Regions from separate parts of the Photobacterium sagamiensis genome, predicted to be linked through region 1. Evidence: predicted binding sites of a transcription regulator. Region 1 holds the regulator's gene; the other holds the start of a gene.

What was found. The regulator CRP, encoded in region 1, controls carbon source genes, mostly activating them, when cyclic AMP is high. The targets are predictions, from matches to a motif close to TGTGANNNNNNTCACA.
Region 2: L4D76_RS22480 (CidA/LrgA family protein) is a predicted target of CRP. The motif match lies at 8,239-8,254, and genes of this name have one in related genera.

What each region holds. Positions count from the first base shown of each region.
Region 1 covers NZ_JAKJSP010000045.1:37,275-47,632, forward strand. The annotation lists gene L4D76_RS20375 (ExeM/NucH family extracellular endonuclease) at 1-591, shown strand, start outside; gene L4D76_RS20380 (aminodeoxychorismate/anthranilate synthase component II) at 750-1,334, shown strand; gene L4D76_RS20385 (aspartate aminotransferase family protein) at 1,664-2,881, shown strand; gene astA (arginine N-succinyltransferase) at 3,083-4,099, shown strand; gene astD (succinylglutamate-semialdehyde dehydrogenase) at 4,126-5,583, shown strand; gene L4D76_RS20400 (DUF1338 domain-containing protein) at 5,638-6,429, shown strand; gene L4D76_RS20405 (hypothetical protein) at 6,484-6,687, opposite strand; gene crp (cAMP-activated global transcriptional regulator CRP) at 6,883-7,515, opposite strand; gene L4D76_RS20415 (OsmC family protein) at 7,788-8,192, shown strand; gene L4D76_RS20420 (phosphoribulokinase) at 8,452-9,321, opposite strand; gene L4D76_RS20425 (YheU family protein) at 9,416-9,631, opposite strand; gene L4D76_RS20430 (hydrolase) at 9,868-10,358, opposite strand, start outside.
Region 2 covers NZ_JAKJSP010000054.1:13,108-23,465, reverse strand. The annotation lists gene L4D76_RS22525 (spore gernimation protein) at 709-1,077, shown strand; gene L4D76_RS22520 (nitrous oxide-stimulated promoter family protein) at 1,074-1,481, opposite strand; gene L4D76_RS22515 (hypothetical protein) at 1,722-2,015, shown strand; gene L4D76_RS22510 (thiopurine S-methyltransferase) at 2,301-2,939, shown strand; gene purT (formate-dependent phosphoribosylglycinamide formyltransferase) at 2,990-4,165, opposite strand; gene L4D76_RS22500 (hypothetical protein) at 4,457-4,861, shown strand; gene L4D76_RS22495 (DMT family transporter) at 4,979-5,866, opposite strand; gene cdd (cytidine deaminase) at 6,038-6,925, opposite strand; gene L4D76_RS22485 (CidB/LrgB family autolysis modulator) at 7,171-7,854, opposite strand; gene L4D76_RS22480 (CidA/LrgA family protein) at 7,851-8,228, opposite strand; gene L4D76_RS22475 (hypothetical protein) at 8,468-8,992, opposite strand; gene sbcB (exodeoxyribonuclease I) at 9,344-10,358, opposite strand, start outside.

The sequences.
Region 1 (10,358 bases):
ACCGGTGATTTAACGAAATCAGAAAATCCATTCTCTGCTTCCGATCATGATCCGGTGATTGTGACCCTTAACTATAAAGGGGTTGCCGAAGGCGTTAAGGTCAAACCTGCTCGTGACGGTGAATCTGCAACCTTACCTGTAGCCGTATCAAGCGACGATGCAGGTAAGTATATTGTGGTTACATTGGATGTAGCACCTGCTGCCAAGCTGATGTCATTCGGTGCAGAAGCTTCTGAGCAAGCTGAGACGACGAAGGTTACCCACCAGGTGACTCAGGCTGAAGCTAACAGCGGCAGTGCAGATATTGCTTTACCAGCAGAATTGGCATCCGGTAATTATCAGGCCAAGCTGGCGCTGTATGAGGGGTATCCTAATGCCGCGTATGAGCAGACGCCGGTTGATTTAGGCACTGCTACGATTATTGTTGAAAAAGCGGCGTCTTCATCAACATCAACACCAGAACCAACGCCAACACCAGAACCAAAACCAACGACAGCACCTGCTGAAGGTGGTTCTTCAGGCGGTTCCTTTGGCTTCGGTGCGCTGCTGGCACTGGCAGGTCTGGGCTGGACACGTCGCCGTCGCACGTAATCCGCTTTAGTTTATCTGTTAACCATTAAGGCCAGCATATGCTGGCCTTTTTTTAGCTTTGTTGTCTGGTAAATGACAGCACTGTCGATGTTTCTGCTTGCCTTTCTTATTTCCTATAGCAAAATAGACCGCCAAATCACCCGGGAGCTGAAGTATCAATGCTGCTAATTATCGACAACTACGACTCTTTTACCTATAACCTGTACCAATACTTTTGCGAGTTAGGTGCGAAGGTGGAAGTGGTGCGTAATGATGAAATCGATATTGCCGGTATTGCTGCGCTCAATCTGACTCACCTGGTGATCTCCCCCGGGCCTTGTACCCCTGATGATGCGGGTATTTCGCTGCAGGCGATTGAACATTTTGCGGGCCGGCTACCTATTCTCGGGGTCTGTTTAGGCCATCAGGCTATTGCTCAGGTCTTCGGAGCCGAAGTGGTACGTGCCCGTCAGGTTATGCATGGTAAGACATCACCGGTGATCCATACCGACCGCAGTCTCTTCCACACGCTCAATAACCCGTTGACGGTCACTCGCTATCACTCTCTGGTAGTGAAAGCCGATACCCTGCCGGATTGTTTCGATGTGACGGCCTGGACGGAAAAAGACGGCCAGTTTGATGAGATCATGGGAATTGCCCATAAAGTATTGCCGATTGAAGGGGTGCAATTTCATCCGGAAAGCATTCTGACCGAGCAGGGTCATCAGTTATTAGCGAACTTTCTTCAGCGTAAAATGACTTGATTTAGGCAGAAAACTGCTACTTTTCTGCTTTTTAGTTGCCTCACAATCGCGATCTCCATCACTGTTCTTAACATTTCATTATCTTTCTTTACTGAATACTGCGAGCAATCTTATTCACTAGCCTATTTTACAGCACGCATTGTTTCCTAGATGGAAAAACAGCTTTATCCAATTGCCACTTAATAACTTTTCCTTTATCCCGCATAAATATGTACATAAACTGGGTGTGAACAATTTCTTTGTCAGACAAAAAAAATATTCTGCTATTGGAATTGGTTAATAAAATGTAAATACTATGCTTAAGACGGCGTGCACAGAAGGATAATGTGATGGCAACGGATCAAAAAGTAGAACGTAAGTTATTTGATGAAGTAATGGTACCTTGTTATTCCCCGATGCAGATTATTCCGGTGAGGGGACAAGGGGCACGTATTTGGGATCAGGATGATCGCGAATACATTGACTTTGCCGGCGGTATTGCGGTGAGCTGCCTGGGGCATTGTCATCCTGCAATGGTGAATGCACTAAAATCGCAAGCCGATAAGTTATGGCACCTCAGCAATGTGATGACTAACGAACCTGCTTTACGTCTGGCGAAAAAGCTCACTGAGCACAGCTTTGCTGAAAAGGTGTTCTTTGCGAACTCTGGTGCTGAAGCGAATGAGGCGGCACTAAAACTGGCTCGTCGTTACGCCGCGGATAAATTTGGCCCTGAGAAATCAGAAATTATTGCCTTCGAGAAGGGATTCCACGGCCGTACATTCTTTACGGTAACCGTGGGTGGTCAGGCGGCCTACTCTGATGGCTTCGGTCCTAAACCACAGGCTGTCTCCCATATCCCTTATAACGACTTAGCGGCCTTAGCCGAGTTGATGTCTGATCACACCTGTGCGGTGATGATGGAGCCGTTGCAAGGAGAAGGGGGAATTATCTCCCCGACATCTGAATTTATTCAGGGTGTCCGTGAGCTGTGTGATAAACACAATGCACTGCTGATTTTTGACGAAGTTCAAACCGGTAACGGTCGGACGGGTGATTTTTATGCTTACCAGGGGCTGGGTGTCACACCTGATATTCTGAGTACTGCGAAATCACTGGGTGGTGGCTTTCCTATTGGCGCAATGCTGACTACCTCAGAGCTCGCGACACACATGAAAGTAGGCACGCATGGTTCAACCTATGGCGGTAACCCATTGGCGTGTGCCGTTGCAGAAGCCGTGATTGATGAAGTGACCAAGCCGGAAGTACTGGCTGGCGTTAAAGAGCGCGAGCAATGGTTCCGTGATGCATTGGCGAAAATTAATGCCAAGTACCCAACCTTTGAGGAGGTGCGAGGTAAAGGTCTGCTATTAGGTGCCGCTCTGAATGAAAAATGGCAGGGCCGGGCTCGCGATATTCTGCTCGCCGCAGGTGAAGAAGGCCTGATGGTGCTGGTCGCGGGTACCAATGTGGTGCGCTTTACGCCATCACTGGTGATTGATAAAGCCGACGTAGATGAAGGAATGGCACGTTTAGAGCGTGCAATTGCTAAACTTCATACACAGTAACATCGTAAACATGTTTTGCTCAGGCAGTGATGGGCAGGAAAGCCTGTCACTGCCCTTTCCCATGATTTAAGAGGGGGCAGTACATTCCGTCGTAACAACTATTCAGGTGGTTACAACAAGTCATGTAGTTACAAAAATTGATGTAGTTACAATAAATATGGTTAGCGACGCCTGTCGCTACCTGCATCTGGAGGGAATTTGATGCTGGTTATTCGTCCTATTACCGAAGCTGATTATCCGGCGCTTATGCGCTGTGCAGAAGAATCAGGTCATGGTTTTACTTCACTGCCTGTTAACGAGGAAATTCTGCGTAACAGGATCTCCCACTCAGTAGAGAGCTTTACCAAAGAGGTCACCGAGCCGGGAACGGAAGGCTACCTGATGGTTGCTGAAGATACGGAAACGGGTGAAATTGCAGGGACCACGGCAATAGAGGCCGCAATTGGCTTAGATACCCCTTTCTATACCTACCACCTCAGCACTGTGGTACATGCTTCACGCCGCCTTGGTGTGCACAATGTGGTGAAAGTACTGACTTTTGGCAATAACTACACGGGTAACAGTGAGTTATGTACGTTGTTCTTACGGCCGGAATGGCGCCATGGTTTGAATGGCCGCCTGTTATCAAAGTGCCGGTTTTTAATGTTGGCTGAGCACAAACACCGTTTTTCTGAAACCGTGCTGGCGGAAATGCGCGGGGTGTCCGATGAAGAGGGCCACTCGCCTTTCTGGGAATGGCTGAGAGAGCATTTTTTCTCCATCGATTTTGTCCATGCTGATTACCTGACTGGTATTGGGGCAAAAGGCTTTATCGCCGACTTGATGCCTAAGTTGCCAATTTACGTCAATCTGCTGAGCCCGGAAGCACAAGCGGTGATTGGTCAGGTACATGAGAAAACCCGCCCGGCACTGCGTTTGCTGGAAAACGAGGGTTTCTGCTGTCGTGGTTATGTCGATATTTTTGATGCTGGCCCGACGGTTGAGTGTGATGTGCGCAACATTGAATCGGTACGCCATTCGAAGCGTTGCACTGTCGAAATCGACGAACACAACGGTTCGCATGACTATTTGGTGAGTAATACTTCCTTTGCGAACTTCCGGGCAGCTGTCGGCAAGGTCGCGGTCGATGGTGAACGTAATGTAGCGCTGATCACGCCGGAAATGGCGGCAGCATTACAGGTTAAGAATGGCGATTCGGTACGGTTGATCGCCCAGTAAACAACGGGCAGAGAAAGGAGAACATCATGACTCAATGGATTGCTGGAAACTGGTTGGCGGGGCAGGGTGAACAGATGCAGTCACTGAACCCTTTTAGTGGCGAAGTGATTTGGCAAGGGCTGGCTGCTACCCAGGAACAAGTTGAACAGGCCGTGACCAGTGCCCGTGAAGCCCTGGTGGACTGGCGCAAAACAGATCTAGCCGAGCGCCAGGCTATTGTGGAAAAATTTGCTGAACTGGTGAAAGAACACAGTGAGCATATTGCCCGTACTATTGCTGAAGAGACCGGTAAGCCGTTGTGGGAAACCCGAACGGAAGCCGGTGCAATGGTCGGTAAAATAGCTATTTCACTGCGCGCTTACCATGAGCGAACCGGTGAAAGGCAAAAAGATATCGCAGGTACTGCGGCAGTCTTGCGCCACCGCCCGCTGGGCGTCATGGCGGTATTTGGCCCATATAACTTCCCCGGCCATTTACCCAACGGTCATATTGTGCCGGCCCTGCTATCTGGCAATACCGTGGTCTTTAAGCCTTCAGATCTGACACCAAAAGTGGCAGAAGAAACCATGAAGCTGTGGCAACAAGCTGGCTTACCTGAAGGTGTGTTGAATATGGTTCAGGGTGCGCGTCCGACAGGTGAAGCACTTGCGAGCTCGAAAGGGATTGATGGTTTGCTGTTTACCGGTAGTGCCAATACCGGCCACATCCTGCACCGTCAGTTTGCCGGACAGCCAGGCAAGATGCTGGCGCTGGAGATGGGTGGCAATAACCCGATGGTGATCTCGAAAGCCTATGGCGAGCTTGATGCGACGGTCTACACTATTATTCAGTCAGCCTTTATCAGTGCAGGCCAGCGCTGTACGTGTGCTCGCCGCCTGTATTTACCGCAGGGGCCGGAAGGTGACGCGATTCTGAACCGTCTGGTTAAAGCGACAGGTCAGCTAAAAATTGATGGGCCATTTGCTGAACCGCAACCGTTTATGGGGCCGCAAATTTCTGAACGCGCGGCTGACGGCATCATTGCCGCGCAAGCAAATCTGGTGAGTTTAGGCGCAGAGCTATTACTTGAAGCGAAACGTGGCCAGGGGGCGGTAGTCACGCCTGCTATTATTGAAGTGAGCCAAGTTGCTGAGCTGCCAGATGAAGAATACTTTGGCCCATTGCTTCAGGTTGTCCGTTATCAGGATCTGCCTCAGGCCGTCGCGATGGCGAATGATACTCGCTATGGTTTGTCAGCTGGCCTGATTTCTACCGATGATGCGGAATGGCAATATTTTATTGATCATATCCGTGCCGGTATTGTGAACCGCAACCGTCAGTTGACTGGAGCCAGCGGTGATGCCCCGTTTGGCGGGCCTGGAGCATCAGGCAACTTACGCCCAAGCGCTTATTATGCCGCAGACTATTGTGCTTACCCTATGGCATCGATGGAAGGTGAACAAACTGAGCTGCCAGCCCAGCTGTCACCTGGGGTGCAGTTGTAAGCACCGGTATACGTCGACTACGGCAATCATTATCAGCAAGGGGAAATATTCATCATGGAAAGAGTGGAGCAATTATTTAATGCCCTGTGGCAAGACTATATACAACGTCTTTGTCCGTCTGCGGCTCAGGTTCATGCACTGTTAACCGAAGATGAACCCTTGCTCAATGATCACATCGCACTGCGTACCTTCAATTTACCGAAAGTGGGGCTGGATAAGCTGGCAGCCCCATTTATTGCAATTGGCTATAAGCCATGTGGTAGGTATCATTTTGAAGCAAAAAAGCTGTATGCAGAGCATTTTGAGCATCCGAACCCGTTAGCACCGAAAGTATTTATCAGTGAACTGATGGTGGGGCAGTGTTCTTCGCTGTTACAGGAAACGGTACGCGAACTGGTTGATCAGGTGCCGGAGCAGGCAATTCATGAACCTGAGTTTGTTTGCTGTGGACGTTTGTGGGATATCGATTCGGCGACGTATGAGATGTTATCGGCAGAAAGCGAGTATGCCGGCTGGGTTGCTGCGCATGGCTTTGGGGCCAATCATTTTACCGTCAGTATTAATCAGCTGGAGCAGTTCACTGAGATCCATGAAGTGAACCATCTGCTGCGTCACAATGGTTTTGCGATTAATGAGTCTGGCGGTGAGGTGAAAGGGAGTCCAGAGGTGATGCTGGAGCAGTCTGCCACTATGGCTGACAAGGTGGCGGTGGGCTTTCTTGATGGTGAGAAAATAATCCCTGGCGGCTTCTACGAGTTTGCTAAGCGCTATCCTCAGACGGATGGTGAACTGTACCGTGGGTTTGTTGAAGCGTCGGCGGATAAGATCTTCGAAAGTACGAGTTAGTAAGAGTAGGAAACAGTGATAAAACAGCGGCCTTGGCCGCTGTTTTCGTTTCAATTATTGGTTTGCTTGGTGGCAATCTAAAGTAGGGCTCCATAGCTCATTACCATGCACGGTGCGTTGACGCTGGCTGAACAGGGTTTGTTGCTCAAGGTAATGACGAGGATCGCTAAAACCAGTCATTTCAATGGTCGCGGGTAAGGCTGCAATGACAGCCGTAGCGGGAACCAGGGTATGTGGAGAAAAGCGTTCGATATCCATATCAAGACCTCTCATAAATATTAGATATGCATAATGTAGCATTGGTATTGCTGTTGGCAAGTGAATAAACAGTGACGGTTACGGCAGAATATACGTTTTGAGATCTTTTTATGCTTTTTGGTGATAGTGATATGTTTCGCAGTTACAAAAAAAGCCGCATTAAGCGGCTTTTTATTAATCGAAGTCGTTGGTCGGTTAGCGAGTACCGTAAACCACGATAGTTTTGCCGTGGGCAGAAATCAGATTCTGCTCTTCCAGCATCTTAAGGATACGACCTACCGTCTCACGCGAACAGCCCACAATCTGACCGATTTCCTGACGGGTGATCTTAATTTGCATACCGTCTGGGTGAGTCATTGCATCAGGTTGTTTTGCAAGGTTTAGCAATGTCTGTGCAATACGGCCTGTTACATCAAGGAATGCAAGATCGCCTACTTTCTGGCTAGTGATTTGCAAACGGTTGGCCATCTGTGCAGAAAGACGCATCAGAATATCAGGGTTGACCTGAATAAGCTGACGGAATTTTTTGAAAGAAATTTCTGCCACTTCACAAGGACTCTTGGCACGTACCCATGCAGTACGTTCCTGCTCTTCTTCAAATAAGCCTAGCTCACCGATGAAGTCACCTTGGTTAAGGTAAGACAGGATCATTTCTTTGCCTTCTTCATCCTTGATCAATACGGCAACAGAACCTTTCACAATGTAGTAGAGAGTTTCTGCTTTCTCTCCCGCATGGATCAAAGTACTCTTTGACGGATATTTGTGAATGTGGCAATGGGAAAGAAACCACTCTAGAGTTGGATCTGTTTGAGGTTTACCTGGAACCATATTACTAACTTCCTCTGCGTTTGTTGCCCAACAACGACATCCATATAATTCAAGGCTGGGCCTAACAATAGAATTGTTCGCTGATTAGGATATTCATTCAGCCGCTAGGCTGCAAGTTCACTTGAATATTTACTTGAGAGTTTATCTTTTTTCCGCGTCTTTTTCTTGATATTGATCTACCTGAAATGGCCATTTGGTACTCATAAGTGTGCACATGATCACACAGTTGTTAGTTAATGCAGAATTACCCTGTTTGAAGTAAGGAGAAAGCAATGCAATCACGAGTGAAATGGGTAGAAGGAATGACCTTTCTGGGACAGTCAGATTCTGGTCACAGTGTCGTCATGGATGGCAATGGGGGCGAAAAAGCACCAAGTCCGATGGAAATGGTATTGATGGCTGCTGGTGGCTGTAGCTCAGTTGATGTTGTCGACGGTTTGCAATCAGCTGGCCAGAACATTGCCGGCTGTGAGGCGCAGATTTCTTCTGTTCGCCGTGAACAGTCACCGCGTATTTTTACCTCGGCTAACCTGCATTTTGTGGTCACAGGCCATGATCTGGATGAGGCTCGGGTTGCCAGTGTTGTTGCAGATTCACTGCAGAAATATTGCTCAGTATGCCTGATGCTGGGCGAAGGGGTCGAAATGACCCATTCGTATGAGATAGTTAAAGCCTAGGTTTCGCGTGACGAGAGCCGGGTATCGAGAAAAGCGGTGCTATGGCCCTGAGGACCTAAGGATAAACAGTTTCGAGTAATTAGGTTCGAGTTTCGAGAAAGAGCCACAGCTTGACCCCCAACTATGGCTCGGAGAGCCTGCTTACAGGACCACAGGACCACAGGACCACAGGACCACCGTAGGTATTAAGACCCTAATATAGTGTCGGGTAACGAGAAGCACGCATCTCGTTACTCGCCACTCACCTCTCGCGTCGGGTTTATCCTATCTTTCCGGTTTCGACTAACTTCTGGATCAGCGGTCGCATGATCAGCTCCATCGCAAAGCTCATTTTTCCGCCCGGTACCACCAGGGTGTTATGGCGAGACATAAACGAGCCCTGGATCATTGATAGCAGATACGGAAAATCGACATTTTTAATTCCGCGGAAGCGGATAACCACAAAGCTTTCATCCAGACTCGGAATGCCTTTGGCACTGAATGGGTTGGATGTATCGACGGTCGGCACCCGTTGGAAGTTGATATGGGTGCGCGAAAATTGCGGCGTAATATAATTGAGGTAATCGTCCATCGAGCGGACGATAGACTCCATGACCGCTTCCCGGGAGTGGCCGCGATCACGCGTGTCGCGGACGATCTTCTGTATCCATTCCAGGTTCACAATCGGCACCATACCAATCAGCAAATCGACGTGTTGTGCGGCATTGATCTCACCATCAACAACACCGCCATGTAACCCTTCGTAAAAGAGCACATCCGTATTTTCAGGTAGTTCCTGCCATGGCGTGAATGAACCCGGCATCTGGTTATAGGGGACCGCTTCGTCAAAAGTATGCAGGTAGCGGCGGAATTGACCACTGCCATCGTCACCATATTGGCGGAAAAAAGTTTCCAGTTGGGCAAAGTCGTTAGCTTGCGGACCAAAATAGCTGACATGGCGGCCTTGCTCTTTGGCTTTACGAATTTCAACATCCATTTCCGGTCGGGTAAAGCGATGGAAGCTATCCCCCTCCAGCCAGGCGGCATTGAAGTTCATCATATTGAACATTTTGCGAAATGCTTCTGAAGTGGTGGAGGTGCCGGCACCAGAAGACCCTGTTACTGCAATAATCGGATGTTTTGCAGACATGACATACCCTGTCGTTAATGTTAACGATGAAAGTTATTAACAGGGTGTTGCGCCAGGGTCAAGGATAAGTTGGTTTTTGATCGGGAGATATCCGTTAATTGAGATCTCTGCGGAGTTTAATATCAACAGATTTATGCAGTTCAGAAAATACGATCACTGCATCACCTGATTCAAGCTGCTTTCGGACATATTGTACCTTGTGTTCCATGTTGAGTTCGGTCTCACCATAGTCAGTACCTTCGCGCAGCACAAAGTGTTCAATCAGATTGTCTAGGGTGTCAGAGTCGATATCTTGCCAGGGAATAATCATAGTTACTGTATCTGTTTTCTAGTGGGGTGCTGATTATATTGTTAATTTCATAGATTGTAGAGCGGTACTATGGCCCTGAGGCCCTATGGATAAACAGTTTCGAGTAACTAGGTTCGAGTTTCGAGAAAGAGCCACAGCTTGACTCCCAACTATGGCTCGGAGAGCCTGCTTGCAGGACCACAGGACCACAGGACCACAGGACCACAGGACCACAGGACCACACTTGTGACTCGAATCTAGTCTCTAGGATCTGGCAACTTCTTAAACCATTCCGGTACCGTCTTTTCCAACCAGAAATCAGGATTGCGCCAGGATCCGGAGACAAATCCGACATGACCGCCATTCGCCGTTAAGTGATAATCAATATTTGCAGGCAATGGTTGCAGGGGAATCACTCGTTGCGTCATGAAAGGGTCGTCTTTCGCATGAATGATCCGCAATGGAATTTTGACCTGATGGAGCTTACTGAGTCCGCTACATTGTTGGTAGTAGTCGGCGGCATCTTTAAAACCATGCAGGGGAGCGGTAACCTGATCGTCAAACTGCCACAATGACTGAATGTGCTGTACTTGCTCTGATGCCACGGGCATTGCATCAGGCAAGGCAGTAATTTTCTTGGCTAAGGTGTTTTTCAGTGAATTAAGCAGGTACTGTTGATAGATCCTGGAAAACCCTTGTTGGATTCGCACTGAGCAAGCTTCTAAATCCAACGGTGGTGAAATCACCT
Region 2 (10,358 bases), on a different contig from region 1:
TGTCAGCGGAGTGGTACAGTTAGTGTTTTCGGGTTACCACTCGAACTTTTGCTGGCTGCCGAGATTTGATTTCTCTGGCTTGGCCTGAAATGTAACGAGGTGCTGAATAGCCACCGCTGATCCCTGTTTGGATTGAAGAACGGTAACTCCGGCTATAATGATGTCCACAGTAAGGACTATGATGATGATTACCTACACCAATCACTACGTGGGTATTGCCTGATGTGATCACAAATTGAGTTGAAATTGACACGTTGTGATGAGGGGAGGAGCCAAATACTATTCCTGAATGGCTGCCATGATGATGGTGGTGATTATGGTATTTTTTATGCGGGTGAGGCCGGGCATCCGCTGCGGTTGAAAATGCCATTATTAGGGTGAAAATTAGAAGGTATAGTGATTTCATCACTGTCACCTGCAAGGCGGTAGACTTATACTCTAAGTTTATACCAATCTGCCGATGTCACGTTGGATGCGGGGATGATAGCCATCCGCCTTGAGCACCAGACAAGACCAATACTGCTCCATGATGATAATTCTCGACAGTATTAATCAGCGCCTTCGCAAATACATCCTGCGTTAAAGGCACAATAAAGGCAATGTTGAAAAACACATACAAAAAACATGGCTAATGGTTGGGGATATTGGTTTCCATCAGTAAAATAGTGTTTTGCCTTAATACCCTTGATGCTAGAACGGGAGATCACGGTGAGGAAGAGAGTAATCGCAGGCTCGGCATTTGGTGTTATGTTGGCACTGGTGGGGTGCAGTGAAGAGGTTCAGTTAGCCGCTTCACCTGTTAACAATGTCGAGGAAATTAAGATTAGCGCGCAGGCACAAATTGATGTTTATTGCCCGACAGGGATCTGTCAGTTCGATTTATCCTCAAATGAAGCGATAACGGTAACCGTGACCATGCATTACGATGATGCTAAAATGTTTCGCAAAATTGAAGGCGTGAGTGTCACGGGTAAAGCTGGCCCAACCGTTAAAGTATTGGGCGCTAACAGCTTTAGTATGGATCTTTCTGGTGGTAATGAGCCAGAAAACATTCAGGTAGTGGATTATTACCGCTAACTGACTTCTTGTTTATTGCTTGCTCGTTGTTTACGTTTGTGCCGGTTAGATGCGCCGGGTTCTGGTTTTGCAGGAACAGGACGCTTTTCAGCGATAAGATGACGAATAGCCAAAACAGGATGTTTCATTATCATTTTGGGGCCGGCATAGCGCATGATCGTTTGTGACATGGCTTTGTAGTCAGCTTTATAGCAGTGAATAGGGCAACGACGGCAAGTTGGTTTCTGTTCACCGTATGGACAACGGTCTAAACGTATTTGTGCGTAATCAAGAAAGTCTTTGCAATGCTGACAAAGCTCAGACTTCTGATGATGGTCATGGCAATAGATATTCACCATCGCGCGAATGGTTTTAAACTCAGTGTTGAGTGTACCGATTAAGATGTTTGTAGCTGTCGATTTCATACTGTTGCCTAGGGAGCGGAACTGACTTTATCCTAAATTATAAAACCTGTATTTTAAATGCAGTTATAGGGTTAGTGGCTCAAAAGTTGATCTTAAACAGTGATTTATATGACATATTTGAGGGTACATGTTATCAACATGAAAAAATAACGCATTTTGTCGCAATAATCCGACCTTCATGGGTTGATTTCATTGGTGTTGAGCAGTAGTATCCGCTCCTCTTTTTTTATGGTGGTGTATATGAGCAGATTTGAGTGCCTTGAAAGAATCGTCGACGAATATCGTAAGAAAGTTCGTGATTCTGAGTTTAATCGACAGAATGACAGTGAAGTAGCAAAAGTACTTGTACTGCTTGTTGGTAACTCTATGTTCAACCTGGCAGATGAATTTGCTAATTGGGTAAATCGTGGTGGTGATCGCAGCTATGGCGGCAAGTTTTTTGTGTCTAAGCAGTTAATGACTTTGCTTGAGCCTGTAACTTTCCGTGGCGTAACGGTTCGCCGAGATTCGATTAAACTATTCAGAGTGTCGTGATCTGTCTTGTTTCTATCGTTTGTTGAATGACACTCATAAAGAAAAATTGAAGAACAGATTCTCAATCCAGCTTCGCAATTGTTAAGCATGATTGACAGAAAAGGATGCCTCGGCATCCTTTTTTGCGTTTGACGTAGCGAAAAAACGCCTGCTATCAATCTGGTGAGCTTACTCATACCGCCACTTTTGGTAGCTGTAGATTCAGCAAACAAAGTGTGGTCAACTAATTGCCAATCGGTATATCCGTAAAAGTCAGTCTAATAAGAAACAGAAACAGGAACAAACATGAACGCAGAATTTTGGCATAGCCGCTGGGCTGAAAATCGTATTGGTTTTCACCTGAATGATACCAACCCGGCGCTAACAGAACATTGGCACGCAGTGAAAGCGACGCGTGATGACCGTGTTCTTGTACCTATGTGCGGTAAATCAATTGATCTTATCTGGCTTGCTCAACGGCACGATAACGTTATTGGCATTGAACTGAGTGACATCGCCGTGAAAGCGTTCTTTGCAGAGCAGCTCTACACGCCAATGGTGAGTGGGGTAGGCGCCGAAACGGTTTATGAGTTTGATGAAATCACCATTCATTGCGGTGACTTTTTCTCGGCACGGGTTGAACCCGTTGATGTGGTTTATGATCGTGCGGCATTAATTGCGATGCCACAAAATATGCGCCAGATGTACGCAGAGCGTCTGCTGGCGTTGTTGAAAGAAAGTGGGCGTATCCTATTAGTGACGCTGGATTATCCGCAGGAGCAGCTTGACGGGCCTCCATTCAGTGTTTCCAAAGAGGAAGTCGAGAGTCTGTTCAAAGATTGTCGAGTGACTCATCTAGCGCGTGATGATGCAGATGAATCGCATCCCCGACGTCAGCGCGGCTTAACCCGCTTTGCTGAAGAGATCTGGTTGATCGAGAAGTGATCGAAAAAAGGAGCCGATATCGGCTCCTTTTTACATTTTGCTATCAAGCGTTAGAAAACGACCTTAACGGCAGCAGCAGCGGCGATTGCATCAGAGACAGCCTGTTCCGTACTGTCACGGCGTGTCAGGGCCACACCAAGGCGACGACGGCCATTAATCTCTGGCTTGGCAAATAACCGGACTTGAGTTTGCGGACGGGCCAGAGCCGCTGCCAGGTTATCAAAACGGATATTCTCAGAAACCCCTTCAGCAAGAATAACGGCAGACGCTGACGGGCCGTATTGGGTAATACTGTGAATTGGCAGTCCTAAGAATGCGCGAACGTGCAGGGCGAACTCGGAGAGTTCCTGCGAAATAAGCGTTACCATACCGGTATCATGCGGGCGAGGTGATACTTCGCTAAATAAGACTTCGTCACCTTTAATGAACAGTTCAACACCAAACAGGCCATAACCACCCAGCGCGTTAACTACTTTTGCTGCAACGTCTTGTGCCGCTTTAATTGCTGCCTCAGACATCTGCTGTGGCTGCCACGATTCACGATAGTCCCCATCTTCCTGACGGTGACCGATTGGCGCACAGAAGTGAATACCGTCAACAGCACGCACGGTTAGTAGGGTGATCTCGTAATCAAACTCGACAAAACCTTCAACGATAACGCGCCCCGCACCTGCACGGCCGCCTTCCTGAGCATACTGCCAGGCAGATTCGATATCAGCCGACGTTTTGATAACGCTCTGACCTTTACCTGAAGAGCTCATAATTGGCTTAACAACACAGGGTGTACCAATGCGTTCAACAGCAGCGACGAAATCAGTATATTGCTCAGAAAACTCGTAAGGCGATGTCGCAATACCCAACTCTTCAGCGGCCAGACGACGAATGCCTTCTCGGTTCATGGTCAGCTGAGTGGCATTGGCAGTAGGAACAATATTCACGCCATTAGCCTCTAGCGCAACCAGGGTATCGGTAGCAATGGCTTCAATTTCAGGAACAACGTAATGCGGCTGTTCTTGTTCAATCACTTTTTTTAAGGATTCGCCATCAAGCATATCAATAACGTGGCTACGATGGGCAACCTGCATCGCAGGAGCATTGTCATAACGGTCAACCGCAATCACCTCAATACCTAAGCGCTGGCATTCAATAGCCACTTCTTTACCGAGTTCTCCAGAACCAAGTAACAGTACACGGGTTGCATCAGAACGAGTTGCTGAACCTAACATCGAATTTCCTTACGGTATGTGTTGATACTGGGGCAGATCATACCCGATTTTACTATCAACGCAAACGTTTGCCTTTATGGTTTTCGCTGAAATATTCATCGGTTAGTTATTGTCTGCAAAGGAGTGTGGATGGCTATTTCAGAGAATCTGTGGTGATACTGACCAAAGGCTGCTAACGTATTGATATGCCGTTCTCATTGTCAAAGTTGTGTCAGACATGTTCTGAGGGCATCGAGTTAAGTGAACTTTATCGTTAAATTACCTCTTATCTCTACAAAAGGCAGAATTAAGATGAAGAAGTTATTAATCGGATTGGCGTTATTTCTTGTTGTTCCATTTTCAGCACAAGCCACCCAAAGCATAGGTATTTTCTTCGGCAGCCCTATGTCAGGGATCCAATATAAACAAGACGATCTACGATTCTCGTTAGGCATTGATGATTTTGGTGTCGCATTTGATAAAACCTTTAATCTGGGATCACTGCTTAACAATGGTGAGTTAAACAGTTTTTATACATACGTGGGCGGGCAGTTTGTTGATAACAAGAATGACAAAGTGGGTATCCGTTCTGGCGTTGGTTTTGAGGTGCCGGTAAATAGTTTTGAATTTTATGGCGAAGTCGGACCAACATTGTATGTGGTTGAAGATGTTGATATGGATTTAGAGGCAGCACTGGGCTTCCGAGTTCGATTCTGACGTATTAAAGCGCTTAATGCTGTTCTTTTCATTATCGATTGGATTTACAGCAGCGATTATCGAGATCCACCAAAAAAAGGGTTAGCCATGTGCTAACCCTTGTTGTTTCTATCTTATTTATAAATAAGATTTTCTTTTACGATTTTCCCACTGGGTGATAAAAGCCACCGAAGCGATAATAATTGCTGCGCCCAGCCATAGGCGACCTGGTGGAGCCCAGCCGAAAACCACCCAGCCAGCTAACACATTAAGTGGCAGTTTCGCATGGTCAAAAGGCTGAACGAATGAAGCATCAGCGGCCGCATACGCTTTCGCGATGGCCCATTGCGCCAGAGCCGTTAATAGACCCGCTGCAGCCAGTAATCCCCATGTCAGGCCTTGATCAGGAAATGAAAACTCAGGAGCGGCCAGAAACAGGTTAAAGGGGGTGATCAGTAACAGCAGATAAACCACCATCGTAGTCGGTGGGTCGTAGACTGATAGCTTCTTCACCATTAGTGAATAGCCGGCCCAGAAGAAAGCCGCCCCAACCGGTAACAGAGATGCCCAGTTAAATGTATCAGCCCAAGGCTCTAAGATAACCATCGCACCGATAAAACCGGCTAATGTTGCTACCCATCTCGCAGTACCCACTTTTTCCTTCAGGAATAAACCCGATCCGATTGTGGCAAACAACGGTGATGTCATCAACAAAGCGATACCTTGCCAGATAGGTACAGGGTAAGCGAGTGCCCATAGCCAAAGCTGAATACCAATGACAGAGAGGAATACACGAAAACAATGTTGCCCTAAATGATTGGTACGTAGTGCCTGACGCAGCCCCAAAGATCTCAGCCAGGGAAGCATGGCAATTAACGCAATAAAGTATTGGATGAAGGCGATCGTAGTCGACGGTAATTGCAGTATTACGCTCAAATATTGCGCTAAGCTATTTACGAGGGCAAAAGCAAGCCCCGCGGTGAGCATCCAGCTTGCACCTTGTACTGGGTTGTGTTTGTGAGACATGGAAATAGACTGATAATAATAATATTGACGGATAATACTCTGAACTGATCGTAATTGGTATTAGGGTTGGCTTTGATTCTAAAAGAAAAACCGCCAGAAGGCGGTTTTTATTGAAGGGTATTATCTCAATCGTTATAGGCACTGTTTAAAACAAATTGCCTTATTGAACGATTATGCCGCAACGTAGATCAGCGGGATATCAGGGTTCAGTGCTTCAAGCGTAGCTTGCGTATCTGCAAGGTGGCTGATAGTGCTGTCAGCTTTCTCAACCAATGCCGCTTCCGCAATTTCTGCTAACGGGTAACCAGCCATGTTCATGTTCACCAAGGCAACTTGCAATGGTGGCAGGCTAGGGTTGAATGCCGCATTTTCAGCGTACATGCCGGTAAAGGTTTTGCCGTCTTTTGCTTTGAGTGCAACACCACTGTAGTTGTGGGTATAAGGCGCATGAGCAAGGTTCGCAGCCTGGCAGGCAATGGTTGCCAGTTCATCACTTTCCTGAGTAGTTAACCCGTGATCAACCTCTGCAAGCAGAGCGTCAGTAATATTGAGATCTGCCGGGCCGAACGACTCAGGCAGATATTGTTGAAGGGTCATTGCATCACGCTCAGGCAGTTGAACGACCAACTCTTTTGCTGTCGTTAGCTCATTCATGAACTGACGGCAGTGGCCGCATGGGCTGTAGTTAATCGTAATATCAGAGATACCTGTTTCACCTTTCACCCAAGCATGGCTAATTGCAGATTGTTCAGCATGAATGGTCTGGGAAAGCGATGCACCGACAAACTCCATATTGGCACCGAAATACAGGCGACCGGAATTGCCTCGGACGATGGCACCAACATTGAAATGCGAAATAGGTGTAACGGAATAAGCAGCAGCAACAGGAAGAAGGGCAACACGCAGTTCACTGTCAGTCATTTGTGTTTTTTTGAGCAATTCTTCGAACTGTTCGGGACTTAAGGTAGCGTCAAAGTCAGCCTCTACCAAAATAGGTTTTACCGCTGAAGCAAGATCAGTGGGCAAAGAGCCTAAAGCATCCATTACTTTAGCATGCATGTGTTGTTACTCCGTATCGTTGATGGAGAAACATTGTAGGCGAGCATTTCAAAATCAGGTGTGATCCATGTCACACAAGTGCAATGTTTGTTTCATGCCATACATTTCTGAGAGTGGTGTCACACAAACTTTTGCAATTCGGCTGCTTACTTATCAATGACTTAGTAATGTATGCGATTGCAAGCACGTTAAACGGTGTCTCTTTATGATTAACAATGGCAGCAATGTTGAAAGATAAACAGGCCCTAGTAGCCAAATAATGCCAGGATCAGCGGGTAAACAACTGGCGCCAGGAACGATGTCAAAATTCCGCAAATCACTAAAGCTAACGAACTAAAAGCCCCTTCCTGATAGTTTTCTTCGGCTGCTTTTGCCGTACCTAATGCATGCGATACCGTACCCATGGTTAAACCTCTTGCAATGGGGGCTTTAATACCAAATAAACGAAATAGCGGATAACCTAATACCGCACCAAATAATCCGGCGATAATCACCATAACAGCGGCAATAGCCGGAACTCCTCCCACTTGCTCTGCGACGGCCATTGCAATAGGGGTTGTCACTGATTTAGGCAAAATACTGGCTGTCAGCTGGGGATCTGCGCCCATGAACAAAGCAATACCGGCACCCGTGATCATTGATAACAGGCTACCAGTTAAACAGACAGTGAAGATCACTTTCCATTTCTGGCGAATTTGAGAGAGTTGCTCATAGAGGGGAAAGGCCAGGGCAACAACCGCAGGCTCTAATAAATAATTCAACCACTTGTTTTGCTCGAAGTAACGCTCATAAGGAATATTCAGCCACATCAATAATGGAATGATGACAACAAGACAGATAAGAAGCGGATTAATAATAGGGTGCTGAAAATGTTTGGAAAACAGCCGAGCCAGATAAAAAACAACCAATGTAGTAATAAGCCAGATCATTCTTTTTCCTTATGATGTGCTGCAATACCAATGACAAGGAAAACGACCATGCTGCTTCCGATAGTACTAAGAAGGATCGGCCAGGTATTCGCCGTTAGCAGATCTAAATAATTCATGAGCCCAACACCAACGGGCACAAATAATAAAGCCATATGGCGAATGAGAAGGTGACAGCCGTCTTTTGCCCAATGTGAAGGAATAAGCCCCATCGATAGCACGACAAAAAGAATGAGCATCCCAATGATGCTGCCAGGAATGGCAACGTGGGTAAATGCTTGAACGCCTTTGCCCAGCATCAGACAAAGAAAGATGATAACGAAAGAACGCAGATAACCCATAAGCCCTTCAAATACGGTCAATAACAGATTCATCATACAAAATAATTGTGATCTAAGCCACATTTAGTACGCTGGATATAATCAGGCAGTTCAAGATGCAGAGTTCAGCGAGAATAGATTGGTACTCTTTCACATAAATTATTAATAGTTGAAGCTCCTAAATACGTCATCCCGGAATTGAGGAACGAAATATCCGGGATCCAGCTCTCACCGCGTGATCCTTAGATTCCGTATAAGTTCGTGCCTCACTTTACGGAATGACGAAGTGTGGTGACTTAAATAAATTCAGAGAGCAGAAATAATGCCACACCAGCCAGCGCTAGCAGTAATACGGAGATTTTGTGAAAAAGGCTGTTCTTTACAATATTTTCAGTGGCGGAGAGCTCAGGTTTTGCTGGGGGAGCAATAGATCCTGGCTGGGCGGTTTCTTTAACAGTATGTACCAAACGACACGTTTTTTCTGGTAAAGGAACGCGAAATCCGTAATTCGGTATTACCTGAATCGGAATCGCCATAGAACCGTTTTGATCAAGTTTTCTACTTAGCGAGACAAGAATGGTGTTTAAGTCAATCGGGGGCTGGTTTAAATCATTATCCAAATCTGGCTGAATGAACATTTTATCGTAGATTGCTTGCAGGTTGATCACTTCACCAGCGAAGTAGCATAATACCTCCAGTAACTGGGTTTCATGAACCGTCAGCTGTGTCTCAGTTTCATCCGGCCAGACCAATAAACGTAAATCCGGCTCAAAATCGACATGCTGGAATCGGTAACAACGGGTCATTGCTTTTGTCGTCATGGCATAGTCACTTCGTGCTACATGATGGTGAATCGCTTCATTAACCAGCTATACAGTCATACATAACCAGAAACTAACGCGGCGCATGCTCATCAATAAAAACGTGTTGCAATAGGGCCTCAATTATCGTCGAGGCGTGAAATTCACCAGTGTCTCAAAACAGATCAGACTGATATAAGTGTTGATGGCATTGCGGGGAAGTTCAAATTTCGTTTATGGAATATTGCCTTAAAAAAAAGCCCGTTAGCGATATGGGCTAACGGGCTTCACACATTCAGTTAGATTATCTGTTACTTATCATTGTCATAATGGAATTATGATTGGCGAGCAATCGCTTTGCCAATATCCAGATTAAGACACTAGATTGTTAACATAGTCATACAAGTCTTTGAGGATCTGCATCTTCTTTTCGTTAGATTGATGTATAAGCGCGAGCGATTCAAAGTTTTCCATGTAAGTTGGCAGGTTGTCTTCAAAGAAATCCTGGCAGTGATGTTTCCATTTTTGCTGCTCTGCATAATCGAGCGTCATCGGATAATTACGTGCACGATAACGAAATAGCAAAGGCTTGATACGCTTATCATCAACCTTCAAATCTAAGCTGCTCAGTGACTCTGGTGCTGTCTCACGAATAATATCCATCGCAGAACGATCTGCATGAGAGAAGAAACCATCGTATAACATGGCATCCACATTATCATTGGCAGCGAACTCACGATCGACACTGAATATGGCCAATAGTTTTTCCCGAACTTCAGGGTGCTCTTTAAGCAGCTGTAAATTCTTCAGGCACTGCTCGCGATCAATACCAAGACGTTCGGCATCTTCAGCCTTTAGTGTTTTAGCCGGAGCAAGAACCGGACATTTATTGATATGCACCAGCTTAACCGGTACAGGCAGCTCATCTGGGCTTAGTTCGCTACGCTTGGTATAGAGCCGTTCTCTTAACGTATCTGCATCCAGCTCAATTAATGGTGTCGGATCCTGCGCAAGGTTCACGGTGATCACGGCATTCTTATTATCAGGGTGCCATGCCATCGGAACAATCCAGCTGGTATTGCCACAGCCAACCCCAAACATGCCAGAAACATGTACTAGCGGGGTGAGATTAACAATGTCGATTAACTCTTGCAGCTGACGTTTGTGGCGCAAACTGAACAAGTAGTCAAATAACTTTGGCTGCTTGGTTTTTAAAATTTTTGCCAGTTCAATCGTCGCATACACATCGGCCATTGCATCGTGCGCATTGGCATGTTCAATACCATTGGCCACCGAAAGAGCCTCAAGTTTAAAACTCGGAAGACCGTCTTCATTGTTAGGCCAGTTAATGCCTTCAGGCCTTAAGGCATAACAGGTACGCATAATG